One region of the Agrobacterium sp. O3.4 genome, then DNA from elsewhere that is predicted to be linked to it. Evidence: riboswitches for the same ligand, from Rfam matches in the RefSeq annotation. Region 1 holds a riboswitch; each other region holds the start of a gene.

The links. Region 1 has a riboswitch for cobalamin ahead of M0412_RS15770 (acyl-CoA thioesterase). Riboswitches for the same ligand answer to the same signal wherever they lie in the genome.
Region 2: another riboswitch for cobalamin. It lies ahead of nrdH (glutaredoxin-like protein NrdH); the one in region 1 lies ahead of M0412_RS15770 (acyl-CoA thioesterase).
Region 3: another riboswitch for cobalamin. It lies ahead of bluB (5,6-dimethylbenzimidazole synthase); the one in region 1 lies ahead of M0412_RS15770 (acyl-CoA thioesterase).
Region 4: another riboswitch for cobalamin. It lies ahead of M0412_RS05480 ((2Fe-2S) ferredoxin domain-containing protein); the one in region 1 lies ahead of M0412_RS15770 (acyl-CoA thioesterase).

The regions. Positions count from the first base shown of each region.
Region 1 covers NZ_JALPZP010000002.1:642,349-650,013, reverse strand. The annotation lists gene M0412_RS15795 (amidohydrolase family protein) at 1-812, shown strand, start outside; gene M0412_RS15790 (hypothetical protein) at 825-1,673, shown strand; gene M0412_RS15785 (flavin reductase) at 1,755-2,255, opposite strand; gene M0412_RS15780 (methionine synthase) at 2,283-3,311, opposite strand; gene M0412_RS15775 (DUF1852 domain-containing protein) at 3,339-4,322, opposite strand; cobalamin riboswitch at 4,672-4,878, shown strand; gene M0412_RS15770 (acyl-CoA thioesterase) at 4,976-5,809, shown strand; gene M0412_RS15765 (LysR family transcriptional regulator) at 5,811-6,692, shown strand; gene M0412_RS15760 (MacB family efflux pump subunit) at 6,898-7,665, opposite strand, start outside.
Region 2 covers NZ_JALPZP010000001.1:2,587,387-2,595,051, forward strand. The annotation lists gene recF (DNA replication/repair protein RecF) at 1-886, opposite strand, end outside; gene M0412_RS12620 (alpha/beta hydrolase) at 1,039-2,142, shown strand; gene nrdF (class 1b ribonucleoside-diphosphate reductase subunit beta) at 2,172-3,146, opposite strand; gene nrdE (class 1b ribonucleoside-diphosphate reductase subunit alpha) at 3,163-5,349, opposite strand; gene nrdI (class Ib ribonucleoside-diphosphate reductase assembly flavoprotein NrdI) at 5,337-5,735, opposite strand; gene nrdH (glutaredoxin-like protein NrdH) at 5,748-5,969, opposite strand; cobalamin riboswitch at 6,283-6,507, opposite strand; gene M0412_RS12645 (nucleoside triphosphate hydrolase) at 6,641-7,270, opposite strand; gene M0412_RS12650 (ATP-binding cassette domain-containing protein) at 7,267-7,665, opposite strand, start outside.
Region 3 covers NZ_JALPZP010000001.1:951,057-958,721, forward strand. The annotation lists gene M0412_RS04620 (DUF1003 domain-containing protein) at 15-548, opposite strand; gene M0412_RS04625 (LTA synthase family protein) at 664-2,604, opposite strand; gene M0412_RS04630 (NAD+ synthase) at 2,826-4,505, shown strand; gene M0412_RS04635 (glyoxalase superfamily protein) at 4,786-5,163, opposite strand; gene M0412_RS04640 (TolB family protein) at 5,356-6,186, shown strand; cobalamin riboswitch at 6,259-6,442, shown strand; gene bluB (5,6-dimethylbenzimidazole synthase) at 6,539-7,255, shown strand.
Region 4 covers NZ_JALPZP010000001.1:1,135,185-1,142,849, forward strand. The annotation lists gene M0412_RS05460 (SDR family NAD(P)-dependent oxidoreductase) at 1-686, shown strand, start outside; gene M0412_RS05465 (thioester reductase domain-containing protein) at 700-1,929, shown strand; gene M0412_RS05470 (hypothetical protein) at 1,968-2,162, opposite strand; gene M0412_RS05475 (LysR family transcriptional regulator) at 2,282-3,169, shown strand; cobalamin riboswitch at 3,379-3,572, shown strand; gene M0412_RS05480 ((2Fe-2S) ferredoxin domain-containing protein) at 3,662-4,453, shown strand; gene M0412_RS05485 (ABC transporter substrate-binding protein) at 4,470-5,966, shown strand; gene M0412_RS05490 (ABC transporter permease) at 5,973-6,887, shown strand; gene M0412_RS05495 (ABC transporter permease) at 6,887-7,648, shown strand.

The DNA of each region.
Region 1 (7,665 bases):
GTACATCACAAAGCGCTCTTAGCATTGCGGAGCAGGCCGGGATTTCGGCGATCGCCGATGGAGAAGCGGAAGTTCTTCGCCGCGTGCGCGAGCAACTCATGCTTGGTGCGAGCCAGATCAAGATCATGGGCGGTGGCGGCGTTGCCTCGAGTTACGATCCAGTCGATGCTCTGCAATATTCAGAGGCAGAAATGAAAGCTGCCGTATCTGCTGCGGCAGATTGGGGGACATACGTATGTATCCACGCTTACACGTCGGCGGCGATACAAAGAGCGATTTCCTGCGGCGTCAAATCGATTGAGCACGGTCAGCTTGCCGACGATAAAACGGTCAGGCTCATGGCTGATGCTGGCGTTTGGTGGAGCATCCAACCTTTTCTCGCCGATGAAGACGCGAATACCTATCCTTTGCCCGAGCAGCGAGCGCAGCAGCAAAGCATTGCCGAGGGCACGGCCCGCGCTGTGGAACTCGGACGCAAGTACGGAGTAAAAATGGCGCTCGGCACAGACATCCTGTTCAATCCCAAGGGAACTGCGACACAAGGTCGGCAACTCGCCAAATTCGCTCGATGGTATGACAATGTCGATGTGCTACGCCTGCTGACAAGTGGGAACGCGGAACTCGCAGGCCTCTCGGGACCACGCAACCCCTATCCGGCAAAGCTCGGGCGCATTGAAGCCGGTGCTTATGCGGACCTTCTGCTGATAGATGGCAATCCGCTTGAGGACATCTCGCTGATCGCTGATCCCGATCGCACGATGAAACTCATCATCAAGGATGGCCGGATCCATAAAAACACGATTTCAGCCTGAGCGAGGAAAAAATTGAAGCGGTTTTCTCTTTTCATTGCACTGTCTCTTTGCGGGATGCCGGTTGCATATGCGGCTGACACAACTCGTGACCTGCTGTCCGAACGCGTTCCAGAAGGGACCACTCGTCCAGGCTGGGCGTTTCAGGTAACGCCTTATCTGTGGGCGGCAGGCCTTGATGGCAGCCTGTCACCTTTTAGGCGCGGTCCAACGATAGACGTGGACAAATCCTTTTCCGATGTGATGGACGATCTCAACTTCGGCGGGTTTGTGAACCTGTGGGGGCGTTACGACCGGTTTATCTTCTCAGGCGACATCATGTATGTCGACACCACTGATAGTCATGCCACAGGGCCGCTCTCCGCCTTCCAGATTCCAGGATTGGGTGTCGCGATACCGCCTGGGGCTACAATCGACGGGAAGGTTGACACAAGACAGTTCATGGCGACGCTGCAGGGCGGATACCGGGTTATCGACACATCTCAGTTTACACTGGATGCTCTTGCTGGAGCACGTTTCTGGCATATTTCGAATGACGTCACGGTCACCGCAAGTCATTTCGCCATCGGAAGCCAAACGGCCACGCACGATGAGAGCTTTGGATGGGTCGACCCGGTGGTTGGCCTGCGAGCGTTCCTTCCACTGACTGAGAAGCTCTCCGTTCAGGCCCAAGCCGATGTCGGCGGCTTTGGAGCAGGATCCGACATCACCTGGTCAGTGCTTGCTACCGCCAACTATCTGGTTACGGATAACCTCTCGGTATCTGCCGGCTACAAGGCGTTGAAAGTCGATTATGATCGCGACGGTCATGTCTACGACACGATGCTGAGTGGACCTGTCCTTGGGATGACCTGGCGGTTCTGATTGGCTTTCACTGAAAGTAGCCCTCAGACAGTTGTGGCTACACAGTCGTGTCTTGAACGGATACGAACTCGCGACCTGCGCCTAGCCGGCGAGATAGCGACGCATGCAATAGAGCAGCGTTGCCCGTGCTTCATTCTCACGAATGTCGATCACACGCCCGAAGAAGATGCGGTGCGTCGCCTCGTCGACAGTACTGGATAACTCGCATTCGAAGCTGACCGAGGAGTTGGCAAGGATCGGCGCACCCGTAAGCCCTTCCCTCCAATCGCCGAGCGCAAATCGATCTTCTGCCGGCGTCTTTCCACCAAAGCGTTCGGATATGTCCTCCTGACCTGGCATCAACGTGTTAACGCAGAAATGGCGCGTGTTCTCGAAGGCATGAAAACACGAGCTCGCACGATTGACGCAGACGAGAAGTGTTGGCGGCGTATCGCTGACACTGCAAACCGCCGAGGCCGTGAAGCCGTAACGCTTGCCGCCTGACCTGGTGGTGACAACGTTGACGGCAGAGCCGAGGCGCGACATGCCATTTCGAAACGCGGCTTTGTCCACAATTTCGAAGCGGTGGTTCACCATGTTCATGTCGGCCTCCTGCTGCTGAGCCAACGTTTAGACCAATAGTTCTTTGCGGACAATTTCCGCACCGGCGGCGAGGGCATTCAGCTTGCCTCTGGCTACGCGACGAGACAGGGGTGCCATCCCGCAGTTGGTGCAAGGGTAGAGCTTGTCAGCATCTACGAACTGAAGTGCTTTTCGCAGAGTATTGGCGACTTCCTCCGGGGTCTCAACGGTATTGGTTGCCACGTCAATGGCGCCCACCATCACCTTTTTGCCTCGAAGGAGCTCAATGAGATCTATCGGCACATGAGAGTTGTGGCATTCCAGCGAGATCAGATCGATGCTGGATTTTTGCAGTTTGGGGAAGGATTCCTCGTATTGACGCCACTCCGACCCCAGGGTCTTTTTCCAATCTGTATTGGCCTTGATGCCGTAGCCATAGCAAATATGGACGGCAGTTTCGCATTTGAGCCCTTCGATTGCCTTTTCCAGGGTAGCGACCCCCCAATCATTCACGTCATCAAAGAAGACGTTAAAGGCGGGCTCGTCGAACTGAATGATATCGACACCGGCAGCCTCCAGTTCCCTCGCTTCCTCGTTGAGGATTTTGGCGAATTCCCAGGCCAGCTTTTCACGGCTTTTATAGTGGCTGTCAAAGAGTGTATCGATCATCGTCATCGGACCCGGCAGAGCCCATTTGATCGGCTGGCTGGTCTGCTGACGCAGGAACTTGGCGTCTTCGACAAAAACTGCCTTTTTGCGAGAGACGGCACCAACGACTGTCGGGACACTCGCATCATAACGATCCCGAATTCTGACCGTCTCGCGCTTCTCGAAGTCAACGCCTTCGAGGTTCTCGATGAACGTCGTGACGAAATGCTGGCGTGTTTGCTCGCCATCGCTGACAATATCGATACCTGCCTGCCGTTGATCATCGAGAGACAAACGCAGAGCGTCCTGCTTGCCGCTGATCAATTCCTCGTCCTGCAGTTTCCAGGGCGACCACAATTTCTCAGGTTCCGCAAGCCACGAGGGCTTGGGCAAGCTGCCGGCGGTTGACGTGGGCAACAGTGTTTTCATGATAGGCAACCTTGTGTGTTTGGCTCGTCAGTGAACGTGATTGGCAGACCATTGCTCAAGAACGGTCTTGTACGGTTTGATGAAATGCTCTTCAGCAAACCTTCCCTGCTCGACAGCCAGCCGGCTGCGTTCCTCGCGATCGTAGACGATGCGCGTCAGGGAATAATCCTGGTGCCGGAGATTGGGCTGATAGCAGGCCCCTGCCGCAGAATTGGCGTTGTAAATCTCCGGCCGGTAGATTTTCTGGAAAGTCTCCATCGTGCTGATGGTGCTGATAAGCTCAAGATTGGTGTAGTCATCGAGCAGATCACCGAGAAAATAAAAGGCAAAAGGTGCTACGCTGTTCGGCGGCATGAAAAATCGAACCTGCAACCCCATTTTCTGAAAGTAGTGATCGGTCGAAGACAATTCATCCTGCTGGTATTCAATACCTAATACAGGGTGCTGATTACCGGTTCGACGATATGTCCTGCTGCTGGAGGCACTCAGGCAAATGACTGGCGGTTTGTGAAAATGCTCTTTGTAAGCCTGTGAGTTCAGGAAACATTTGAACAGGTTTCCATGCAGATCGCCGAAATCCTCTGGCGTACCGAAGGCGGGGCGATCCTTGTTGTAAGCAGGCAGCACCACGCTGAAGTCGTAATCCCGGACGTAAGAAGAAAAGTTGTTTCCAACGATACCTTCGATGCGCTCGCCGGTCTTTTGATCAGCGATATTCGTTTTCAGGATTTCAATCAGGGGAAAGGCATCATTATTGCCCTGCGCACCGACATTCATCTCAACCGAAATGATTTCGAGTTCGACAGAATAACGATTACCTTCGGGGTTATCCCAGTGCGCCAGAGCGTTGAAACGATTGTCAATCATCCTCAAGGCGTTGCGGAGGTTCTCTGCGCGGTTCTCGCCTCTGGCGAGATTGGCAAAATTCGTCGTGACGCGCGTATTTTCTGACGGGCGATACCCCTCATCAAAAGAAATCTTCTTTATATTGAAGCTAAAATCTTTGGTCATCACGATCGAACGCCCTAAATCCCCAGATGAACCCTGATTTCATTGACGTAAGTTTCAGGACGCACCGGATGTTATTTTCAATAGCCTCAGTCGACAGCTTTTAATCTGTCCCGACCCGAGAGCGATGTGCGTTTTGTGCCTGAGAGATCGATCGAATAAAAATGGTATTATCTCACGGAAGTATGAGCCCTGCTCATGATTTGGTACGAGAGACGGTCCGCCCGGAGTTTGGGAATGTCCCAGTCTTCCGAAACCCTTAGGGCGGGACGGATGTATATCTCGGCCGAGGTGATGACCTTCACTTCCACGAAACCGATGGTGGACGCCTTGACCACTCCAGCGACATACGACATTGGTTTGTCATCGTGGTTCTGCGGGCGAAAGTCCGGAGCTAAGAGGGAATTCGGTCAGGGCTTTGCTGCCTGAAGCCGAAGCTGCCCCCGCAACTGTAAACGGCGAGCGAAAGTCCATCCATGTCACTGAGGCAAGCCTCGGGAAGACGGACCAAAGCGACGACCCGTAAGCCAGGAGACCTGCCGCGATAGATAACGTCCACGGGCGGGGTGTCCCGGAGTGCCGCTTTCGCGACAGGCATTCCCGTGCCGTCGTCTTGCGTCATGTTCCTGCCCTGCCAAAAGCTGATGGTAGTGCCGATGACAGAAATCCCGACAATAGAAAAGCCTGCTCAGCGCGGCGCAATAACCAGTCTTATCGATATCGTCTTTCCAGGAGATACAAATCACCACGGTACGCTCTTCGGAGGAACCGGTCTCGCGCTCATGGATCGTGTTGCCTTCATTGCGGCGACCCGGTTCGGGCGGGCACCTTTCGTGACTGCCTCTTGCGAGCGCATTGATTTCCGGCAGCCGGCGCGCATCGGGCACATCGTCGAATTCACGGCCAGACCAGTCAGGGCCGGCCGTCGCTCTCTGACGGTCGAGGTCGAAATGGTGGCGGAAACCATTGTCGGTCGTCAACGACACACCTGTACGAAGGGCATCTTTCATATGGTTGCCGTTCCAGAGGGCGAGAATGCATCGAGCTACGCCTTGCCCGTACTCGCTCCCGAAGAAACCAGGGAAGCCAGTGAAACAGTGGCCATGGTGGAGATCGTATTTCCAGATCAGGCCAACAGTGTAGGCCGGATGTTCGGGGGCGAAGCGATCGCCTACATGACCAAGGCGGCATTCGTTGCGGCGTCGCGCTACTCCGGCAAGCTTGTGGTACTGGCCTCATCCGAGCGCATCGACTTTGCAAGATCAATCGAGATCGGTGAGATTGTCGAGGCGGTGGCGCACGTCACGCGTGTTGGCCGCAGCTCCATGTCCATCGAAACAAAACTCTGGTCCGAAAACCTGCTGACCGGTGAGAGACATATTACCGCCACCGGACATTTCACGATGGTCGCGGTCGACGCGGACCACCGGCCGGTTCCTGTCCGCGATAGCACTCCTGCACACCCGGCTCCTTACCAAGGTCGGGCATAACATGCTGGACAGACAACATCTATCGATCCTGCGTGAAGTCGACCGCTTGGGCAGCCTGACAGCGGCGGCGGAGCGGCTGAACGTCTCCCAGTCTGCTCTTAGCCACACGATCCGCAAGCTGGAAGAACGCTATGGCGTGCCGATGTGGGAGAAGGACGGCCGCAACCTCCGTCTCACCGAGGCCGGCCGCTACATCGTGACATTGGCGCAGCGCGTTCTCCCACAGATCGAAAGGGCCGAAGATGTCCTGTCAGATTATCGCCACGGCCAGCGCGGCTCGCTCAAGATCGGCATGGAATGCCATCCTTGCCATCAATGGTTGATGGGTGTCACAAAGCCCTATCTTATGGAATGGCCAGATGTGGGCCTGGAACTGACGACCTCATTTGCCTTCGGCGGCGTGACAGCTCTCACGGGATACGAAATCGACATCCTGATCACCCCGGATCCGATCGAGACACCTGGCATCCATTATTTGCCGGTGTTTGACTACGAGTTGGTGCTTGCCGTGCCAATCGATCATCCACTGGCATTGAAAGACCACGCAGAACCCATGGACCTGCTGGATGAGACACTGTTCACCTATCCGGTGCCGCCGGAGCGGCTGGACGTCTTCACACAGTTCCTGGTGCCCGCGAACTGCCGTCCTCGCCACCATCGCAATGTCGAGACGACGGAGATGATGCTTCAACTCGTCGCGGCAGGGCGTGGGGTCAGCGCCGTTCCCGACTGGCTGGTACGTCGGGAAGCGGCAGCGCTCGGCGTCCGCCCCATCCACATTGGTCCGGAAGGCATACGGAAAAGCATCCACCTCGGACTAAGAGAGGGCGACGACGCTGTGGATTTCATAGCCGGGTTTGTTGAGACGTCACGGCAAAGATGAGCGTCGCGATCGCGGCGGCGATTAGACCCTCGATGTGACAAAACCTCTGTGGCCGACATGGCTTTCTGCCGAGCATCACCCAGAAAACAGCCGACCAGTGCTCCGTAGAAAAGAAGCGCCAATTACAAGAGCAGCAGTGAAACGATGAGCGCAGGCATCAACCGCCCAGATTGCGTCTGGCCACCGAGCAGACGCTTGTAGTTCATCAGTCACGCGCCAAGGCCTCGATCGGGTCCAGCTTTGCCGCATTGCGGGCGGGAAGGAAGCCGAAGACGATTCCGATCAGGGTTGAGCAGGCGAAGGCCACCATAATGGAGCCCGAAGAGAAGATCATTTTGAAGTCGGGGCTCAGCAAATTGAAAAGAGCGCTGATCCCGAGGGCGAGCATCACTCCCATGAAGCCGCCGACAAGGCAGACCATGACGGCCTCGATCAGGAACTGGGAAAGGATGTCGCTGCGGCGCGCGCCGACAGCCACACGAACGCCGATCTCCTTGGTACGTTCGGTCACGGATACCAGCATGATATTCATCACGCCGATGCCGCCGACAATCAGCGAGATCACGGCGACTGACGAAATCAGCAGCGTCAGGGTTTGCGTGGTGGTCTCGATAGTCTCGCGAATGGTCGCCGAGTTGGTGAGGAAGAAGTCTTTCGCGCCATGCCGACGCTCGATAAGGCGGGAAACTGCGGCTTCGACATTGCCCGGATCGACATCGTCTCTGATACGGACCGTTATGCCGTCGACGTTCGGACGACCCAGCATGCGGCCCATGACGGTTGTGTAGGGCGCATAAACGGTCAACGTATCAACCGCCGGGCCGAAGGAGTTTTCCCGTTTCGTCACACCTACGACCCTCGCCGGCATTGTGCCCAGAAGGATGACCTGCCCCACCGGGTTTACCCGGTCTGGAAACAGGTCTCGCGCGGCGTTTGCATCGATCACCACATTCTGGCTGTAGGCGGTAACGTC
Region 2 (7,665 bases), on a different contig from region 1:
ATAACGCTTTCTGCTCTCCGGTCGAGCAGCGTTCCGCTTCCATGTTCTTTTCCGCATGGCGCACAAAGAGATCAACGCGGTGCGGGCCATCCAGCGTGCGGCCTGCCGCCGCGTCCCGATACCGGCCCTCCCGCAGCATCAGACCATATTCGTCTTCCAGATCGACAGCCGGCCGATGAAGCCCGCCGTCCATGAAGCCGGAGAGCGCAAGCGCCGCCGACGGGAAAGCAGCGTTGCCGGCCCGGCCCTCAATCAGGGTCTTCAACAGGCCGAGCATTTCATAACGGGCAACCGCCATGGAAATGCCGAGTTCGGCCATCTGTTTTTCGATGCCGTCCAGCCAGACCGGATCAAAACGGCCTTCCGACAGCAGGCGATTGCGGCCGCGCATGGCCTTTTCGAAATCGCTTGCCCGCCTGCCATGGGCGGGATCGAGCGACAGCACCAGCCTGTCGAGAAAACGCCGACGGTCCGATGACGAGCCGGTGAAAAGGCCGTCCATGGCGGGCGTCAGCCACAGCACGCGCAGATGATCAGTCAGTTCGTCAACGGATTTTACCGATGTGCCGTTCAGCCGCAGGCGACGTGACACCACTTCGCCATCGCCTTCAATCCCGGTGCCGATGGCAACTTCGCCATCCATGCCTTCGACATCGGCGAAGATCGAGAACCCGGCGTCCGCGCCGACGCGGGTAACATCGGACAGGGTGGCCCGGCGAAGGCCCCTGCCGGGTGAAAGAAACGAGACGGCCTCCAGCAGATTGGTCTTGCCTGAGCCATTATCGCCGGTCAGCACAACATGGCGATCATCAAGTGTGAGCGCCGCCGCCGCATAGTTGCGGAAGTCCGTGAGTTTCAGCCGTAAAAGCGACACCTTGTTCGTCATCTGTACGGCCTAAAACGAACATGGCCGGATGGCAAGAAGGGGAATGCCCATCCGCATGAAAGACCGTCACAGCAAGGCAATTCATTCTCCAGTAGCAACTTTTCGGACGGCCGGTTATTTATGAGCCGTTCCTTATCATCGGTAGCCCATTCATGCGCCTGATCTTTTCGCTGTTTCTCACTCTCGGTATTCTTTCATCCTGTGCAGGCAGGCCGGGGGCGGACGTGCTGCAGGCCATAAACACCAAGGCCCACGGCACGAAAATCGTGACGGCCTATGTGGTGAGCACACGGGAGAAAAACACCGACGCGAAAAAGGGGTTTGGCACGGAGCGGGCAATGGAGCCGAATTATGCAAGCTTCGACATTTCTATTCCTCCTACTCATAAAAGTGGAAAAATCGAGTGGGCCAGCGGCAAGCCGGATCCGAACAAGGATTTCGTCGTTACCCGCGCCGATACGCTGACGAAGCCGAGCTTCAATGCCGATCTTGGCGACGTCGCCCGGTCCGGCAAGCAGATCGCGCTTTTTGTGCATGGTTATAATTACAGCTATCAGGAAGCCCTGTTCCGCGCGGCGCAAATGGCTGCCGATGCCAAGATGGATGGCGTACCGCTGGTGTTCTCCTGGCCATCGCAGGCCAACGTCACCGGTTACGTGGCCGACAAGGAATCGGCGACCTTCTCGCGTGATGCGCTGGCGGGTGTGCTGATCGACCTTACCCGGCAGACCCCGCGAAAAAGCGTTGTCGTGTTTGGCCACAGCATGGGTGGCTGGCTGGTCATGGAGGCGCTGCGCCAATTGCGCTTGCAGGGCAGGAACGACGTGCTCGCCAAGCTGCAGGTGGTGCTGGCAGCACCTGACATCGATGCCGATGTGTTTCGCAAACAGATCGAGGTGGTGGGCCGGCTCAACCCGCCGCTCACCGTTCTCGTTTCCAAGGACGACCGCGCCCTTAAGGCATCCTCCATTTTGGGCGCGGATGTCACCCGCATCGGCGCACTTGACGTGACCGACCCACAGGTACAGGAAGCCGCCCTGAAGGAGGGCGTGCAGTTCATCGACATTTCCAAACTCGAGGCTTCCGATCCGCTCAACCATGACCGCTATGCGGCGCTGGCCTCGATGGTACCGCAGCTGGAATCCAGCAGACGCGAGGGCGACATCAACAGTGCGGGTGCCTTCGTTTTCGATGCGATCGGCGCGACCGTCTCCAGCCCCTTCCGCCTTGCGAGCCAGGTGGTGAACCCGCAGTAGTTTCTGCGGGTTCTTACCGTTCTCCGGTCTCAGAAATCCCAGTCTTCATCTTCGGTGGCAACGGCTTTGCCGATGACATAGGACGAGCCGGAACCGGAGAAGAAGTCGTGGTTTTCATCGGCATTGGGTGAGAGTGCCGAGAGGATCGCCGGGTTGACGCGGCAGGCCTCGGCCGGAAACAGCGCTTCGTAACCCAGATTCATCAGGGCCTTGTTGGCATTGTAATGCAGGAACTGCTTGACGTCCTCGGTCAGGCCAACGCCGTCATAGAGGTCTTCGGTATATTTCGCCTCGTTGTCATAAAGCTCGAGCAAGAGATCGAAGGCGAAGTCCTTGATTTCCTGTCTCTTTGCCTCGCCCAGACGATCCACCGCCCGCTGGAATTTGTAGCCGATGTAATAACCATGCACAGCCTCGTCGCGGATGATCAGACGGATCAAATCCGCCGTGTTGGTGAGCTTGGCGCGGCTTGACCAGAACATCGGCAGGTAGAAGCCGGAATAGAACAGGAAGCTTTCCAGAAACACGCTGGCGATCTTCTTCTTCAGCGGGTCACCGCTGTCATATTCCCGCATGATCAGCGCTGATTTGCGCTGCAGGAACTCGTTTTCCTCAGACCAGCGATAGGCGTCGTCAACGTCAGGCGTGAGGCATAGTGTCGAAAAGATCGACGAATAGGAACGGGCGTGCACGGCCTCCATGAAGGAGATGTTGGAAAGCACCGCCTCCTCATGCGGCGTTGCCGAATCCGCCATCAGCCGCACGGCGCCGACACCGTTCTGGATGGTGTCGAGCAAAGTCAGCCCAGTGAAGACGCGGATCGTCAGCTTCTGTTCTTCGGGCTTCAGCGTTCCCCAGGAAGGAATGTCGTTGGAAAGCGGCACTTTTTCCGGCAGCCAGAAATTCGAGGTCAGGCGGTTCCAGACTTCGAGGTCCTTGTCGTCCTCGATGCGGTTCCAGTTGACCGCGCGGATGCGGGACGCGGTTTTTACGGCGATGTTCATTCTCTTGTCCCTCAAATCAGAGCGTGCAGGAAACGCAGCCCTGAACCTGCGTGCCTTCCAGCGCCATCTGGCGCAAACGGATGTAGTAGATGGTCTTGATCCCCTCCTTCCAGGCGTAGATCTGCGCCCGGTTGATATCGCGTGTCGTCGCCGTATCGCGGAAGAACAGCGTCAGCGACAGGCCCTGATCGACATGCTGGGTAGCCGCCGCATAGGTGTCGATGATCTTTTCAGGGCCGATCTCATAGGCGTCCTGATAATATTCGAGATTGTCGTTAGAAAGATAGGAAGCCGGGTAATAAACGCGGCCGATCTTGCCCTCTTTACGGATTTCGATCTTCGAGACGATCGGATGAATGGAAGAGGTGGAGTGGTTGATATAGGAGATCGAACCGGTTGGCGGTACGGCCTGAAGGTTCTGGTTATAGAGACCCGATGCCATCACGTCCTGCTTCAACGCCGTCCAGTCTTCCTGCGTTGGAATGGCAATGCCGGCTTTTTCGAACAGCTCACGGACCTTTTCCGTCGCGGGCAACCATTCCCGATCGGTATATTTGTCGAAATAGTCGCCCGAGGCATATTTGGAGTTCTCAAAGCCCTTGAAGCTCTGGCCCCGTTCCACGGCCAGCCGGTTGCTGGCGCGGATGGCGTGATAGGTCACGGTGTAGAAATAGATATTGGTGAAATCGACGCCTTCTTCGGAACCATAAAAGATGCGTTCGCGCGCCAGATAACCGTGCAGGTTCATCTGGCCAAGCCCGATGGCGTGGCTCGCATCATTGCCCTTTTCCACCGAAGGAACGGAGGAAATGTGGCTCATGTCCGATACCGCCGTCAGCGCCCGGATGGAGGTCTCGATCGTCTTGCCGAAATCCATCGAATCCATCGCCGAGGCGATGTTCAGCGAGCCGAGATTGCAGGAGATATCCTTGCCCATATGGCTATAGGAAAGATCGGCATTAAATTCGCTTGCCTCGCTGACCTGCAGGATTTCCGAGCAAAGATTGCTCATGCTGATACGGCCGGCGACCGGATTGGCGCGGTTCACCGTATCCTCGAACATGATGTAGGGATAACCGCTCTCGAACTGGATTTCGGCGATCACCTGGAAGAATTCGCGCGCCTTGATCTTCTTCTTGCGGATGCGGCTATCCGCGACCATCTCCTGATATTTTTCGCTGACAGAAATCTCGGTCAACGGTACGCCATAGACCCGCTCCACGTCATAGGGCGAGAACAGGTACATATCCTCGTTGTTGCGGGCGAGTTCGAAGGTGATGTCAGGGATTACCACGCCGAGCGACAAGGTCTTGATGCGGATTTTTTCGTCAGCATTTTCGCGCTTGGTATCGAGGAAACGCATGATGTCAGGGTGGTGGGCATGCAGATAGACTGCGCCCGCGCCCTGACGCGCGCCAAGCTGGTTGGCGTAGGAAAAGCTGTCTTCCAGCAGCTTCATGACAGGAATGACGCCGGAAGACTGGTTTTCGATGTGCTTGATCGGTGCGCCGAATTCGCGAATATTGGTCAGGGACAGCGCCACGCCGCCGCCGCGCTTTGAAAGCTGCAGCGCCGAATTGATGGAGCGGCCGATGCTTTCCATATTGTCTTCCACGCGTAGCAGAAAACATGAGACCAGCTCACCGCGGCTCTTCTTGCCAGCGTTCAGGAACGTCGGGGTCGCCGGCTGGAAGCGGCCGGAAATGATCTCATCCATCAGGTCGCGGGCAAGCTGTTCGTCACCGCGCGCGAGAGCCAGCGCCACCATGCAGACGCGATCCTCATAACGCTCCAGATAACGTTTTCCGTCGAATGTCTTCAGCGTGTAGGAGGTGTAATATTTGAACGCCCCGAGGAAAGTCGGAAAGCGGAACTTCCGGGCATAGGCTTCGTCATAGAGATCGCGGACGAAATTGAAGGAATACTGATCCAGTACCTCCTGTTCGTAATATCCCTCCGTTACCAGATAATCGAGTTTTTCCCTGAGGTTATGGAAAAACACCGTGTTCTGGTTGACGTGCTGGAGGAAATATTGCCGGGCGGCAAGGCGATCCTTGTCGAGCTGGATCTTTCCGTTCTCGTCATAGAGGTTCAGCATCGCGTTCAGCGCGTGGTAGTCCAGTCCCGTATCAACCGGTTTCTGGCTTGCAGCTACCGGCTGTTTGGCGTCCTTGCGCAGCGCGCCTGAGGTCAGCGTGTCCAAAATCGTTCCAATCCATGTTTGACGTTGGCGACATCTTCCTCCGTGCCGAGAAGCTCGAAGCGATAGAGAAACGGCACGGCACATTTGCGCGAGACGATATCTCCGGCGGATGCGAAAGCTGCGCCAAAATTCGTGTTTCCCGCCGCGATGACGCCGCGAATGAGATTTCGGTTGGAGGGCTCGTTCAAGAACCGGATGACCGGCTTTGGCACGGCCCCTTTCGTGCCGCCGCCCCCATAGGTGGGGGTGACGAGCACATAGGGCTCAGACACATGAGGCACATCCTCCTCGGCGCCGAGTGGCAGGCGCAATAATCGCCGCCCCAGTTTCAGAAGGAAACGATGCGTGTTTTCAGAGCGGCTGGAATAATAAACGATCAGCCCCATCACGCTGCCGCCTTAGCTGATCGCGCCGATCATATCCGGCCGGAAACCCGCCCAATGGCGTTCGCCGGCGACGACCACGGGAACCTGCATGTAACCAAGGCCGCGAACGTGATCGAGCGCATCCGCATCTTCGGAAATATCGACGATCTCATAGCTAACGCCGATGCGGTCGAGTGCGCGATAGGTGGCAGTGCATTGGACGCAGGCGGGCTTGCTGTAAACGGTGACGGTCATAATTTCCTCTTTCGAAGCCGTTCTTGGACACGGCTCAACATTGCCGATTGCAATCGCAATCGGGTGGCGATGGATTTGTCATTCAGGTGGGGCGCACGGCTTAGAGGGTTTGTCACATTTCCGGACGGAAACCGTTTGTCCCGGTTATCCTGAAAACGCTTCTGGCCGCGTAAAATCACTCTCTACGCCGACGAGCGCAGGAACTTAAAAAAATGCACTGGCATGACTTCACCCCGAAGCTTGTTCTGGAAGGGGTCAGAAAAGGGCGAACGCAATTCATTTGCGCCATACCTTCCTTCCGGACACCCCGCCCGTGGACGTTTTCGCTCAAGGCAGGTCTCCTGACTTACGGGTCACAACATCTATCCCGGCCTTCCCGGAGCTTTTGGCTCCAGTGACCCAAATCGGAACGATGCTCGCCGCTTACAGTTGCGGGGGCAGTTTCGGCATTGTTCCGCCATGATGGCGTTGCTCACCGAATTCCCGTCTTAGCTCCCGACGCTTGCGAATCGGGAGAACCTTGAACACCACATATAGCATATGAGGAAATTTTCTCGTCAATAAATAGACACACAAAAGCCCCACCCTGTGGATGAAAAAGATTCAACACATGGTCAACAAAGGCTTAACGGCAAATGCGCCTTGCCGCTCAGTGACGAGAAAGCGTTAACCTATTCCCAGATATCGATGTGAATATCGGCAGGGCGGGCGTTCTCGATCACCCTTTTACCGTTGGGAAGATCGTTTTCAAAAAGTTTGGCGTGGATCGCAGCTGCATCGAGGCCGTAGCCCTGCCATCTGCTCCGCAACCTCTCTTCAAGCACGTTGACCGACGGCCCAACGAAAATAGTAAGGTCGAAGCTCTCGGAAAGCGCCGTCCATGGGGCCTCATTCAGCAGCAGATAATTGCCTTCAGCCAGAATGAAGCGTGTCTCCGGCGCGATGGCGCGGGCGGACGCAATGGCGATTTCGCGGGAGCGGTCGAAAACCGGGACAAGCACCTCCTGCCCGCCCCTGCGGACGGCAGAGACGATATCGAGGAAGCCACGCACATCAAAGGTTTCGGGCGCGCCCTTGCGCGGCAGCAGCCCACGCTCTTCAAGGATGCCATTGTCCATATGGAAGCCATCCATGGGCAGCACGGCGGCCGTTTCGCCCCGCGCCAGCAAAGCATCACAAAGCGCGTCCGCCAGCGTGGATTTGCCGGCCCCAGGGGGACCGGCAATGGCAATGATAAAACGGGATTTGCCCTCTGCCCGCCGAAGAACGTCTTCAGCGATCGTCTCAAGCTTCAGCGTCATGCGGCAAGCGTTTCCTTCGGCGCTTCCTTGGCGCCGGTCATGAAGGCGACGGCGTCGGACATGGAATAGTCCTTTGGATTGATGACGCACAGGCGCTTGCCCAGCCGGTGAATGTGGATGCGGTCCGCCACCTCGAACACATGCGGCATGTTATGCGAGATCAGAACGATCGGCAGACCGCGCGAACGCACGTCAAGAATGAGTTCAAGAACACGCCGGCTTTCCTTCACGCCAAGTGCTGCCGTCGGTTCGTCGAGGATGACGACCTTGGAGCCGAAAGCCGCCGCGCGTGCTACCGCCACACCCTGCCTCTGGCCGCCAGAAAGGGTTTCCACCGCCTGATTGATGTTCTGGATCGTCATCAGACCCAGTTCCGAGAGTTTCTCGCGGGCGAA
Region 3 (7,665 bases), on a different contig from region 1:
TCAGCCGTCCTTTGTCAGCCGTCTTTGCGGGTGACGTGGTGGTGGAGTGCGGCGAGGTCCTGTCTCAGCGCCGCAAGCTCGGCCAGCACCTTGACGTCGATCTTTTCATGCAGCGACAGTACTTCCAGCTCGGCCTTCAGGTTCACTTCGTAATCCTTGGCGGCTTCGAAACGATCGCGGGCGGCCTGGCGGTTCTGTGACATCATGATGATCGGCGCCTGAATGGCGGCCAGCATGGAAAGCAGCAGGTTGAGGAAGATGAACGGGTAGGGGTCGAAGGCGCCTGTTGTCAGTATTATGGTGTTGATGATCGCCCAGAAGATCAGGAAAAAGCAGAAGCCGAGGATGAAACCCCAGGAGCCGCCGATCTTGGCAATATTGTCGGCCAGCCTGTCGCCGAGACTGGCGCCGGCGGAAAATTCCGCATTGATGTCGCTCGAAACCAGCTTCTTCTGGTGCGACAGTTCCAGAATGCGGCGCTCCACCTCACCAATTTCGCGGGAGGAACGTTTGAAATGCGACGTGATGTAGTCGGAGATATCTGACACGGTGTGTCTCCGGTTTTGATGAGGTGCCTGCGCTCCGTGCGAGATAAACCCGCATGGCGGCGGAATTCAAACGATTTCCGTCGCCATGCGGTTCAGGCGTCCCCGCCACACATCATCAGACGGCCGGCGCACCCTCGTGCAGCCAGTTGAAACCGGGGAAGAAGCGCTCGCGGCCATATTGGGCGCCGAACATCATGTCGAACTGCAGCAGGCGGTAATCGCGCACCACGTCGGGAACGGCGTTCGGGGCGATAGACCAGTCGGGCAGGGCCTTGCCATCGGTTTCCACCAGCATATGCCGGTCGATGACGGAAAAGGCATGCTGCACCTCGCCGAGCGTGCCGGTGTAGAAGGGATCGGAGAAGCCGGCGGTCTTCAGCACGTGATAGGGCAGAAGCGCCGGGCTGATGGTGCCGATATTCTTGCGCACGCCCTTTTTCGAGGACCAGACAACGAGCGGCGTCTCATGTTCCTTCTTCATCACGTCAAGTGGTGCACGGCGGCTGGCCACCATGCCCGGCATATAACCGCTTTCCACGAAGGCCTGGCCAAGCGGCGGCAGGTGATCGCCAAAGAGGACGATGATGGTTTCGCGGTCGCGCTTCTTCGCCCAGCGCATCATTTTCAAAAGCGCATCATCCGCTTCCACGACGCCTTGCGAATAGGTGGAGAGCGCCTGCGAGGCCGATGCGGAGAGATCGCCTTCGACGCTGATGGTGTTTTCGGCGTAACGGGTCGCCTCGTAAGGCCCATGTCCCTGCAGGGTGACGGCGAAGAGGAAGAGCGGGTTCTGCGCCTTGTCGGCCGTCGCCATGATCTCGTCCATCAGCGCATCGTCAGAGGCGAAGTTGCCGCGTTTTTCCATGGCCGGCAAAGTCTCTTCGGAGCGGAATTCCTCGAAGCCGAAATTCTGATAGACCTGCTTGCGGTTCCAGAACCATTCCTGGAACGGGTGCATGGCGATGGCTGAATAACCTTCACCGCGGAAGAAGCTGGCGAGCGAGGGCACGGGGCGGCGGATATATTGCTGATAGGGAATGCTGCCATAGGGCAGGAAGGCGTTGGAAAAGCCGGTCAGCGCCTCGAATTCCACATTCGCCGTCATGCCACCGAACTCGGGCGAAAACACGTTGCCGGACTGTTTGGCGCGGATCGTCGGCATCGGATCGGCGGAGAGCTTCACATTTTCAAGCCGGGTCGGGTCCCACAGCGATTCGCTCATCAGCATGATGACGTCAGGATAATCGCCCTTGTTGGCGGCGAAGGCGGCGGGTTCCGCGGTCAGGTCGGCGATGCTGTTTTCGCCGTAACCCTGCGGCGCCGAAACATTGGCCATGGGAATATTGAAAGCGAAGGCCATCAGGAAGCCGTTGTGACGGTAATTTTCCTGCTGGTCCCACATCATCGGAATGATGTTGAGGCGATCGCGGACCCAGGAATAATGCGAATAGTCCATCAGCGAGGCGAGGCCGGCAAGAAGCGGCAGCGCCAGTGCAAGCCCCGCGGCGCGTTCACGCCAGCTCAATGACGGGGAATGCCGGCGCGCCAGCAGCCAGAGCGCCACGAGAGCGGCAATGGCGGCGCAGATGCCAAGTCCGACCAGCACCGCCGTCAGCGGTTGCGCCTTCAGCATGGTGGGCAGAAGCTCGAAAATCTGGCGGCCGAACAGCAGGTCGGATGGGTAAAGCGGATCGGAGAGATAGGTCTGTTTCTGCGCGGAAATAAGCCCGGTCAGCGCGCAGAGCGGCGCAACTGCGATGAGGGACAGATAACGCCGGCCAAGGATCGCATCCAGCGCGACCAAAAGAGTGAGCACGGCGGCAATGGTGGTCATGCCCGGGCGGGCGGAGGAGGTGAGGAAAGCACCGACATCATGGAGCGAACCGCGGGCGATCCATTCCAGCGCCACGACGAGCACGATGGAGGCGACCGTCAGATTGGCAAGCGTATAGGCCGCGGCCGAAAGCTTCGAAAGGCTCCTTGTCCATGCAGGCGAAAAGACGAAACCAGCCTTTTCGGAAGCCGTTGTTTTTGGCGCCGAATCTCTCAAACTCATACTCCGGTATTGCAGGCGTCCGCCCAATCCGGGGAGATGAATCAGGCGTCGCAAAAGTGTCATGTAACTGTCACATAAGCGCGATGAACGCGACATGAACTTTGCGGAGGATGGCTGGAACGGTGATAACCTTAGCGTGAACGTAGCCGTGGCGCATCGCCCATGCGGTGGTATGCAATTGCCGCGTTGCGGAGCGGCCACGGGCGCGGTATTGAAATGGCATGAGCGACAGACACGATATCCAGAACCATCTCCGGATTGCCGTCGGGCAGTTCAATCCCACCGTTGGCGACGTGGCGGGCAATCTCGCCAGGGCGCGTGAGGCAAGGGCCGATGCGGCAACGCAGGGCGCCGATCTTCTGCTTCTGACCGAGCTGTTCATTTCAGGTTATCCGCCTGAGGATCTGGTGCTGAAGCCGGCTTTCCTGAAAGCCTGCCTGAAGGCTGTGGAAGAACTGGCGGCAGACACCGCCGATGGCGGACCGGGTGTCGTCATCGGTTTTCCACGCCAGGGCGAGACGGGCCGGCACAATTCGGTGGCGCTTTTGGATGGCGGCAAGATCATTGCGCTGCGCGACAAGATTGACCTGCCCAATTACGGCGAGTTCGACGAGAAGCGGGTTTTCGCCGAAGGATCGATTTCCGGCCCCTATAATTTCCGCCGTGTGCGGATCGGCATTCCGATCTGCGAGGAAATCTGGAACGACATGGGCGTGTGCGAGACGCTGGCCGAGAGCGGTGCGGAAATCCTGCTGGTGCCGAACGGGTCGCCCTATTATCGCGGCAAGCTGGATGTGCGCCATCAGGTGGCGCTCAGGCAGGTGATCGAGAGCGGCCTGCCGCTCGTCTTCGCCAACCAGCTGGGCGGGCAGGACGAGCTGGTGTTTGACGGCGCAAGCTTTGGCTTCAATGCCGACAAGACGCTTGCTTTCCAGATGAGCCAGTTCGAGGCCACACTTGCCGTTACTGATTGGAAACGCACGGCTGATGGCTGGCATTGCGAGAGCGGGCCATTCTCGAAAATACCAGAGGGCGAGGAGGCGGATTACCGCGCCTGCATGCTGGGCTTTCGCGACTACGTGAACAAGAACGGCTTCAAGAGCGTGGTTCTCGGCCTTTCCGGCGGCATCGATTCGGCGATTTGCGCCGCACTGGCCGTTGACGCGCTGGGCGAGGAGCGGGTGCGCTGCATCATGCTGCCTTACCGTTATACCTCGGAAGAATCGCTGAAAGACGCCGCCGATTGCGCGAAAGCGCTGGGCTGCCGTTACGATATCGTGCCGATCATCGAGCCGGTGGAAGGTTTCCTTTCGGCGCTTTCCGATCTCTTCGAGGGCACGGAAGAGGGCATTACCGAGGAAAACCTGCAGAGCCGCACGCGCGGCACCATTTTGATGGCCGTCTCGAACAAGTTCGGCTCGATGGTGGTGACGACGGGCAACAAGTCGGAAATGTCGGTGGGTTACGCCACGCTTTATGGCGACATGAATGGTGGTTTCAACCCCATCAAGGACCTCTACAAGATGCAGGTCTATGCCATTTCCAGCTGGCGCAACGCCCATGTGCCGCCGGGTGCGCTCGGCCCTTCCGGCGAGGTCATCCCCGCCAATATCATTTCCAAGGCGCCATCGGCCGAATTGCGCCCCAACCAGACCGACCAGGATTCGCTGCCGCCTTATCCGGTGCTGGACGATATTCTCGAATGCCTCGTCGAGAAGGAAATGTCGGTCGAGGAAATTCTGGCGCGCGGCCATGATGTGGTGACCGTGCACCGGGTGGAGCATCTGCTCTATCTCGCCGAATACAAGCGCCGGCAATCGGCACCGGGTGTGAAGATCACCAAGAAGAACTTTGGGCGTGACCGGCGTTATCCGATCACCAACCGGTTCCGGGATCGGTGATTAAGGCGGTTTCCGGAGGGGGGCCTTTAACGCTGGTCCGGTGTCATCCAGAGTAATTGCCTGTGAGACGGTGCGGCATATTTCTTCTCCCCGCCGGGGAGAAGGTGGCCCGAAGGGTCGGATGAGGGGGCACCATTGCCGTATATCACGACCCTTGCCCCCTCATCCCGCTGCCGCGACCTTCTCCCCCTCGGGGAGAAGAAACAAGCGGCATGCGCTCAGTCCGCGATGGGGGTTCATGAATGGCGCAGAGAAAACCCCGCGCCACTCTTCACTCACCTCAAATAACCTGCCCCACATCGATACGGTTGCCGTCAGGATCTTCAAACACGAAGGCCCTGAGGCCATAATCCTTGTCCTGCAGAGCCTTGATGATGCGCAGCCCATGGCTTTTGCAAATCTCATGCAGCGTATCGACATCGCTGACCATCATATGCGCCACGTTGAAGGGCGCTGCCTTATGGGTGGGCTGCAATGTCAGGTGCAATTCGGCATTGCCCTGTTTGAGGATCATGAAGCCGACGGGAGTGCCGTTTTCGAAGGTTTTTGTGAAGCCCAGCACACCGACATAAAAGTCATGGGCCTTTTCGATATTCTTGACAGGAAGCATTGCGGCGATCCGCCCGAAGCGGATGCCGTGATCGGCGATGGTATTCATCGCGGAACCTCGGATCTGGGAGAAACGGGAAGGGTTACGGGCGGTGCCGGAACGCTGGCGTTTTTTCCGATTTGAATTTGCAGGACGGTGCCTGCGGCCATAGGATCATAATCACCATGGCGGCGAAAGCAAACGGAATGTCTGCGTCCGCCAACGATCAGAGCCAGACTATCGACAGCCCCGGGAGGCAGCATGCGCAGTTCCATCGAAATCTTCAACATCCGCACCCGGCAGATGCGGGTGGTGTGGCAGACGCCGGAGCTGTTCGAGGCGCCGAACTGGTCGCCGGATGGCAAATATCTGCTGTTGAACAGCGAGGGGTTGCTCTATCGCCTGTCCCCATCCGGTGATGCTTCACCGGAGAAGGTCGATACCGGCTTTGCGACGCAATGCAACAACGACCACGGCATTTCGCCTGATGGTTCGCTGTATGCCATTTCCGACAAGGTGAAATTCGGCAAGAGCGCCATTTATCTTCTGCCATCGGCGGGCGGTGCGCCAAGGCTGATGACGAAGAACCTTCCTTCCTATTGGCATGGCTGGGCGCCGGACGGGAAGAGTTTCGCATATTGCGGCATTCGCGATCAGGTCTTCGACATCTATTCCATGGATATCGACAGCGGCATCGAGACGCGTCTGACCCATGGTGAGGGCCGCAATGACGGGCCGGATTATTCGCCTGATGGTGCGTGGGTCTATTTTAATTCCAGCCGCACCGGGCTGATGCAGATCTGGCGGGTGCGGGTGGATGGCTCCGCTGTGGAGCGCATCACTGACAGTTCCTATGGTGACTGGTTTCCGCACCCGTCTCCCAAAGGGGACAAGGTGGTGTTCGTCTCCTATGACGGCGACGTTTTCGACCATCCGCGTGATCTCGATGTGCGCGTGCGGCTGATGGATATGGATGGCGGCAATGTCGAAACGCTGTTTGAGCTTTTCGGCGGGCAGGGCACGATGAACTCGCCCAACTGGTCGCCGGACGGTGATGAATTCGCTTATGTGCGTTACTTCCCTGTGGCGTAATGCGATTTGGCTTTCGTTAAGGTCACATTGCCGCACCGGCCTCGCGATACTTGCATTCGCAAGCCTTCTTGCTCATAGCTTCCTCAGTCAGGTGCCCGCCCTTGTGGCGGGAGAATCGGGAATCCGGTGAGAAACCGGAACGTGCCCAGCGCTGTGAGGCGGATGCCCTTTTCAAAAAGCCACTGAAGTCATTCGGGAAGGCGAAGAGGGCGGATGAAGCCGAGTCAGAAGACCGGCCTGGCAGGATAGACCGAACCGCGCGGACGGCGGCAGGTTGCTGAAGAGGCGCGTCGTGCATGCGAAAACCGGCATGGTTTCGGCATCCGCGCGCCCGCATTGTTGGGGTTAAACGATGCCGACCGACCCGTCCGCTGGCAATCCATTGCAAACCGATCCATTCGACCATGCGCTTTCGCCTGCCCAGCCATTCTCCGGTGCGGAGCGCGAGGCGATCTACCGCGCCATCGAGACGCGTCGCGACGTGCGCGACCAGTTCCTGCCTGATCCGCTGCCGGAGGAGCTTGTCGAGCGTCTCCTGAAGGCGGCGCATTCGGCTCCCTCTGTCGGTTTCATGCAGCCGTGGAATTTCACGCTCGTCACCGATGGGGCCGTGCGCCAGGCCGCCTTTGTGGCCTTCAGCCGGGCCAATGAAGAGGCGGCGGCGATGTTTACGGGCGAGCAGCAGGCGCTTTATCGCAGTCTCAAGCTCGAAGGCATCCGCAAGGCGCCGCTCAGCATCTGCGTGACCTGCGATCCAACACGCGGTGGCGAGGTGGTGCTGGGGCGCACCCACAATCCGCGCACGGATGTCTATTCCACAGTCTGCGCCATCCAGAACCTCTGGCTTGCCGCCCGCGCCGAAGGCATCGGCGTCGGCTGGGTCAGTATTTTCCACGACAGCGATATTCGCACCATTCTTGATATCCCTGAGCACATCGAAATTGTCGCCTGGCTGTGCCTCGGGCGCGTCAATACGCTTTATACCGAACCGGAACTGGCGGTGAAGGGCTGGCGCCAGCGTGTGCCGCTGGAGGAGCTGGTGTTTCGCAATCGCTGGGGTGGGCGGTAAGGCACTGATAACGGTCTGCGGATGAAGTGAAGCGTTGCCGCTTTTTCTTCTCCCTGGGGAGAAGGTGGCCCGAAGGGTCCGATGAGGGGGCCAGCTCACCGAATATCGCTGACGTTGCCCCCTCATCCCGCTGCCGCGGACTTCTCCCCCTCGGGGAGAAGAAACTTGTGGCACCCGCCCGGTCCTAACCGCCGGCTTACTGCGCGACGGGGAACCCCGTCGCCGTTTTGATCTGCTTTGCGGCAAGCCCGGCCCCGGTTCTGGGGAAGTGCCGTCGCAAGGCGGTGCTGCGCGTTTCTTCTCCCCAAGGGGGAGAAGGTGGCCCGAAGGGTCGGATGAGGGGGCTAGCTCACCGAATATCGCTGACGTTGCCACCTCATCCCGCTGTCGCGGACTTCTCCCCCTCGGGG
Region 4 (7,665 bases), on a different contig from region 1:
ATGCGGTAGCGGCTGTTGATATCGACGTTACCGCGCTGCAACGCCTTGAACAGGAGATCGGAAAACCCGGGCACCTTGGCGTTTTCGCCATGGATGTCACCGATCATGGCAGCGTCGAGCAGGCATCGGGTGCCATTGCCGAGAAAATGGGATTGCCGGTGACCGTACTCGTCAACAATGCCGGCATTCTCGATCGCACCTATTGCGTCAACGACCGCAGCCAGACGCAGTCCCGCAAGGTCATCGACGTCAACCTTGCGGGCGCGTTCAACTGCACGGGCGTCTTTACGCGCTCGATGGTGCGCCAGCGTTACGGGCGGGTCATCAACATCGCCTCGATTGCCGGCATCTGGGGGGCAGGGGGTGGGGCAGCTTATGCCGCCTCCAAGGCCGGTCTCATCAAGGCCTCGGAATCCTGGGCGCAGGAACTCGGACAGTTCAACATCAGCGTCACGGCGATTGCGCCGGGCATCTGCAAGACCAACATGTCCAAACCCTTCGAACAGGAAGGCATCAACGACACGGTGGCCGATGAACGTCTGGTGCGCTCGATCGTCCCGGTCGGACGCTGGGGCACGCCTGATGATGTGGCGGAAGTGGTGACGTTTCTGGCCACCTGCAAAACCAATTACCTCAATGCCGCAGTGATCCCGATGGATGGCGGCATGCGGGTCGGAACGCTCTAAACGGAGATCGGCAATGACTTACGATAACGGCGTGGACAATATTCTGCTGACCGGCGCCACCGGCGTCATGGGCGGACGCCTGCTGCAGGAACTGCTCACCACAACAAAAGCCACGGTCTATTGCCTGGTGCGTGCCGCCGACATGGCGGAGGCGATGGGCAAGATCGAGAGCATCCTCTTCTGCTATGACGAGGAACGCAGCCTCAAGGGGGAGGCCGCCGCCCGCATCGTGCCTGTTCTCGGCGATGTTTCCAGATCGCATCTCGGACTGCAAAGGCATGCATGGCGTGACCTTGCCGAAAGGATCGATCTTGCGCTGCATTGCGCGGCCAATGTCAATCTCATCGCATCCTACAGCAAGATCGCGCCGGTCAACGTTGGCGGTTCGGCCAATATGGTGGAGTTTTGCCTCGAGGGTAAAATCCCGTTGATGCATACATCGAGCTTCAGCGTCATCGGCGACAAGCTATACGAGGAGTTTACGCTCTATGAGGATGCGCTCGACGTCGGCCAGCGTTTTCCGGACATGGATTATGAACGTTCCAAGTTCGAGTCGGAAAAGCTGATGCACGCCGCCGGGCAAAAGGGTCTCGATTTCATCATCGTACGCCCGGGCAACATCTGGGGCGACAGCCGTACCGGTCGTTATCCGCTGACGCAGACCAAGGTGAAGGGTATCTATTACGAAGCGGTGCGCGCCATTGTGGAAACCGGCTTCACTTTCGCATCGGATGAAGATTTCGATATCACGCCGGTCGATTACGTGGCACGGGCGAGCCTGCATCTCGCCATGAACTGGCGCGCTCACAACCGCCGCACCTTCAATCTCGTCAATCCAAAACCGATCGACTGGAACACGCTGGTGGAACAGGTGCGCGATTGCGGCTATGTGGTGCGCGAATTGTCACGCGACAATTATTTCGATGCGCTCAATCAGGGCCGGATGCTGCGAGAGGGTAAAGCCTATAGCTCGGTCTTCACCGATCTTCTGTCGATGCTGGGCAATGCCGATTACGTGCGTGACAGCGCCAGATACGACACTGGCAAAGCCCGGCAGGCGCTCGCCGGAACCGGAATCAACTGCCACGAATGCGATGTGATGCTGATGATGCGTTATCTCGATTACGCCTTCGAAAAAGGTTTCCTGCCGCTGGCCGGAAGTGGCTTTCCACTGGCGGAAATTTCGAGGACGGTTGCGCCGCGCGGTTTCATGGAGCGGCTTTACGACGCGAAGCTGGTTTAGATGCGAGTGCTTCCGTGCCGTATCGGGTGCCCGGCTCCCTAGTCATGCAAAGCCATGTCGCGCATGAGGGCGCTGTCCTTGTCCGAATGCGGTGATCCGTAGGCGACGGATGCGGTAACTGTTGCGTCGATTGCCGGCCTGTTGTCGGGGAGCGTCCTTGCAGCGAACACAGCAAGGACGAGCAGCGCCAGTCTGAAGGCGATGGCGCGGAGGAGGGCTTCTGAGGCGTCCATGTATGTCGTTCCGGATCAATAAACTACGGCGACAATGATCGTTGTCCGTGACTTCGCACAATGCGGAAGATACAAGGAAACCCTTCGGATTATCCGAAGGGTCTGGACCGGAGGGGCAAATGCGCTTCGATTTGACCGACCTCCGCCTGTTTCTTCACGTGGTCGAGGCGGAAAGTATTACGCAGGGAGCAGACCGCACGGGTATGGCCTTGCCATCGGCGAGCGCGCGTATTCGCGGCATGGAAGAAATGAGCGGCGTATCGCTTCTCGATCGTGGCGCCCGCGGGGTCAAAGCGACGCCGGCGGGGGATGCTCTGGCCCATCATGCCCGTATCGTGCTCGGGCAGATGGAGCAGATGAGGGGTGATCTGCAGCTTTATGCGCGGGGTCTGCGGGGGCAGGTCCGGATATTTTCGGGGCGGGCGGCAATGGCGCATCTTCCCGGCGCCCTTCGCCGATATCTCGTGGATCACCCGACCATCGACATAGACCTCGAAGAGCGCCAGAGTCCCGATGTGGTTGCAGCCGTTGCCGCCGGGCAAGCGGATCTCGGCATTGCGGCGGACACGACCGATACGGGAACGCTGGAAACACGGCCTTTCGAGATCGACAGGCTTGTTCTGATCACACCTGCCAGCCATCCACTCGCGGACCGGGATATGGTGACGTTCGCGGAGCTTCTCGACGAACCCTTTGTCGGCCTTCCGACGGAAAGTGCGCTTCAGGGGCATCTGGCAACCCATGCGGCGCGCGAGGGCCGGCCGTTCAAACTGCGTATCCGTCTGGATAGTTTCGAAGATATCTGCGCCATGGTCAGCAGCGGTGTCGGGCTTGCCATCGTGCCGGAGGTTTATGCCTTGAGGTACCAGGCCGAATTGCCCTTCAGGACAGTCTCGATCTCCGATGTCTGGGCGCGCCGTCATCTGCTTATCTGTGCTCGAAGTTTTGCGGGACTTCCCGTACATGCCCGCGCCGTGGTCCATTATCTGACGGCGTTGAAAGGCTAGGTCGCCTGTCTTTCGGCGATTTGACCCACAGACATCAAACATTGTGGTTTCGCGTCCCGCCAGTCTCTCAGCCAATTCCTTAGAGGAGAGCCTTGACGGCCAGGTATCTGTCATGCTTAACGTTACTTTATAACGTAACATGATTATAAAGCTTTGTTGCGTGGAAATCAGACTACCCGTGCAGGCGGTTGACAGTGACCGGCGGCAGTGTAGGGTCGCTCCGTCATGGTTCTTTCGCCGCCCGGCGGAAGCTAAGAGGGAATCCGGTTAAATTCCGGAGCTGTCCCGCAACTGTAAGCGGTGAGCCGATCGCCCACGATGTCACTGGCAGCGATGCCGGGAAGACAGGTGAGACGGCCTCGACCCGCAAGCCAGGAGACCTGCCTGACATCATGTAATTCCGTGGTCGGGGGGTGCCATGGGAATGATGGCTGTTTCCGGTCTTCTGCCGGAGACCCGTCATTTTCGACGCCGCCTCGTGAATGAGGCAATGTGACAGATAGTACCCATCCCACCCATCGCGAGCCTTCCGTGCCGGACGCGGTGCTGCTTGTCGCCAAGTCGGCCTTTGCCGCCGCGCCTCATCAGGACATGCAGCGGCTGGCAATGCAGGCCGAAGGGCTTTGCGGCGCTCAGACCGTTCGCATCGCCTTCACGGAGCAGGGAACACCGTCACTCCATGAAGCGCTGTTCGAGCTGATCGATGAGGATGTCGGCCATGTCCTGATCGTTCCGCTGATGCTGCCGCTCGAGCCCAGTTTTCACAACTGGATGACCAAGACATTGAAACGATGGCGGGCAGGCGACCTCCGGCCATGGCCGTCCCTTTCCATAACAGCAAGTCCCACATCGAGCAGCCTGATGGCGCGCCTGCTCGAAGATCTGGCCGAAACGGCGCAGGCGCTTGACCTTTCAGGGCCTGTTCGCCCGGCAGGTGAAGGATCGCTGGTCCCGGCGCAGAAGCGTCGTGTGCTCGTCTGCCAGGGGGCGCCATGCAACTCGGCGGGTGCGGATGTGATCTGGGGTCATCTGCGCAACCAGCAGGAACGGCAGAAACTTCGGGTAACGGGAGAGGGGACCATGACCGCCAAGTCCACCTGTCTTGGCCCCTGCAACCTTGCGCCTGTCCTGCAGGTCTTTCCCGAGGGCACCTATTATGGCGGCGTCACGGAAGAGGCAGTCGATCGCATCGTTGCCGAACATCTGCTGGGTGGCCGCGTCGTTGACGATTTCGCCTACCACCCGACCGGCCGCAAACAGCGGCTTCGTAATCTGTCCGAATAGCATGAGAGGAAATAGAATGTCGGCAAAGAGCTTTTCACGTCTGGCCGCGGCCGCGCTTGCGGCCTTGATCACGGGTGTGGGCGCCAGCGCTCTCGCCACCGAGCCGTTGCGCGTTGGCGCCACCTACATCACGAGCGGTCTCGACCCGGCAAAGGGATCGAACGGCTGGGCGCTTGTCAGCCATGGCGTGGGTGAAAACCTCTTCACCGTCGATCGGGAAGGGCGGCTTGTGCCCGGTCTCGCCGAAAAAGCGGAACGCACCGGCGATCTCAGCTGGAAAGTGACGCTGAAACCGGGCCGCGCCTTTTCCGATGGTTCCCCTGTGACGGCGGCTGCGCTTGCCGCCGGTTTCGACCACACATTTGCGACTAACAAGGCGGCGCTGGCAACGGGTGGAAAACTGGATTTCGAGGCGGCCGATGACCTGACACTGACGATTACCACGGAGAAGCCGGTGGCTTTTCTTCAGGCGCTTTTCGCCGAATGGCCGCTGATCGCCTACAAGCCTGCAACCGACGGTAAGGCGCTGTTCACCGGGCCGTATCAGATTGCGGATTTCAAGGCGGATACGTTACTGACGCTTACGCCGAACACCCATTTTGCCGATGCGGATGCCCGTTCCCCGGTTGATTTTCGCAGGTTCGGCGATGCGCAAAGCATGACACTGGCGCTGGAGGCGGGTGAACTGGACCTTGCTTTCGGATTGCCTTCGGAAGTCGTAAGCCGTCTGAAAACCAATCCGGATCTGACGATCAAGTCTTTCCCTGTCGGTTATCAATATCTCGCTTTCCTGAACACAACGAGGCCGGTTACCGCCGATATCAAGGTACGCCAGGCGCTCGATCTCGGCTTCGACCGCAGGGAACTGGCCGCCGCCATCAATGGTGGTGAACCCGCGACCGGCGCTTATGCCGCCTATTTCCCCTTTGCCGGGAAAGAGCAGCGACAGACCGATCTTGTGAAGGCCGAAGCGCTTCTCGACGAAGCCGGCTGGACGAAGAACGGGGCAGGGAAGCGTGAGAAGGACGGCACGCCGCTGCGCCTTCTCGCCATTACCTATCCGCAGCGCCCGGACCTCGTCACCATGCTGCCGGTGGTGAAGGCGCAGCTTGCCAGAATAGGTATCGAACTCGACACGAAGGTCGTTGAAAATATCCAGGACGTGGCTGCTGCCGGTGAATTCGACATCGCGCTCTGGGCGCAGCATACCGCACCGAACGGAGACCCGGCCTTCTTCCTCAATTCGATGCTGCGCAGCGGTGCCTCGCTCAATTATGCGAAATACGCCTCGCCTGAATTCGATGTCATTCTCGATCGTTTCGCGACGGCTGGCGAGGCCAGCGAACGTGCAACGATCGCGCTTGATGCGCAGGCAAAGCTGTTTACCGACGTTCCTGCATCCTTCCTGGTTTCGCCGGTCTGGTATGTCGGCGTTTCGAAGCGGCTGCAGAACTACGAGCCCTGGGGTTCCGACTATTATGTCCTGCGCGGCGATATAGGCGAAGCGCGGTAAGGTCAGATGCAATTGCTCCGGTTCGGCATATATTCCGTGGTGGGAATGGTTGCGCTTTCATTCGCATCCTTCACGCTCATCGCATGGATGCCCGCCGATCCGGTGCAGATTGCCATTCGGGTGTGGAACCTGACGGCCACGAGTGAAACCGTTGCAGCGCTGCGGGAAGGGTGGGGGCTCGATCGCCCGCTCATCCTGCGTTATCTGCACTGGCTCGTGGATTTCGTGACCGGCGACTGGGGACGATCCTTCCGCACCGGCGAATCCGTCTTTGCGGAATTTATCGAACGTCTGCCTCTCTCGCTCATGCTCGGTATTTCCGGCCTTCTCCTCGCCATTGCCGTCGCCGTACCGCTCGGTTTCAGCGCTGCGGCGCGGCCAGGCGGCATTGCTGATCGTGCCAGCCGGGCATTTTCGGTGTTTGTGCAGGCTGTTCCCGGTTTCTGGCTGGGGCTTGTCCTGCTCTGGGTTCTCGGCGTCCAGCTGCGCTGGATCCGTCCGTTCGGAACCGACATAACGGCAATCGTTCTGCCCGTCATCCTGATCGCCTGCCATTCGGCCGCCGTCTTTGCTCGCATCTACCGCCGCGACATGATCGAGACCACCCGACAGCCGTATTTTCGCACCGCTCTCGCCAAGGGGCTTTCGCACCGGCAGGCGCTCTGGCGTCACGCGCATCGTGGCGCGTTTTATGCCCTGCTTTCGGCGGTGCGCTCGGAGGCGGGGTGGGTGATCGGTTCGACGGCGACCATGGAAATCCTCTTCAATCTTCCCGGCATCAGCCAGTTTCTCGTGCAAAGCATCGCGGTGCGCGACCAGATGGTGCTGCAGGCCTATGTGATGGTCATCGCGCTTTGGCTGCTCTTCATGAACCTGATCGTGCAGCTGTTTCAACGTCTTCTGGATCCACGGCTCGCCTGATGCTCCGGTATTTCGCACTTGCCGTTCTGGCCCTTTTCCTGCTTCTGAGCGCCATCTGGCAGCCATATGATCCTGACGCCGTGGATATCCTGGCCCGCCATTCCGGTATGACGGCGCAGCACCTGCTGGGTACCGATCATCTCGGCCGCGATCTTCTTTCGCGCCTCATGGCGGGCGGATGGCGCACCGCGCTTGTGCTGTTATCGGTCGGCACCATCGCCTTTACCGGCGGCACCTTGCTCGGCGCCGGCGCTGCGGTGCTGGGTGGCTGGCAGGAGAGGGTGGTGCTGCGCTGTTGCGAATTCTTCATCACCGTTCCGACGCTCATCATCGCCCTGACGGCGGCGGCGATTTTTGGGCTTACACCGATGACGGCCGGGCTGGCGCTTGGTCTTGCCGGCATTGGTCCGACGGCTCTGCTTGCCCATTCCCTCAGCCGGCGCGTGCTTGGGCAACCCTTTGTCCATGCCGCACAGGCGCTGGGCGTTCCGCCCTTGCGGATGGTCCTGCGCCATCTTCTGCCGAATATCCTGCCGCTGATGATAACCCATACCGGAAATCAGGTGGGTTTTGCCGTCACCGCCTATGCCTCGCTGGCCTTTATCGGGCTTGGCGCGGACCCTTCCAAACCGGACTGGGGCTCGATGTTGTTCGAGTATCGCGTTTTCATCTTCGATCATCCAAGCCTGATGATCTGGCCCGGCATCGCAATCGCCATCACGGTTGCGACGCTCAATACCGTATTCGACACATCCGACTGATCATTTTGCCGGAACTC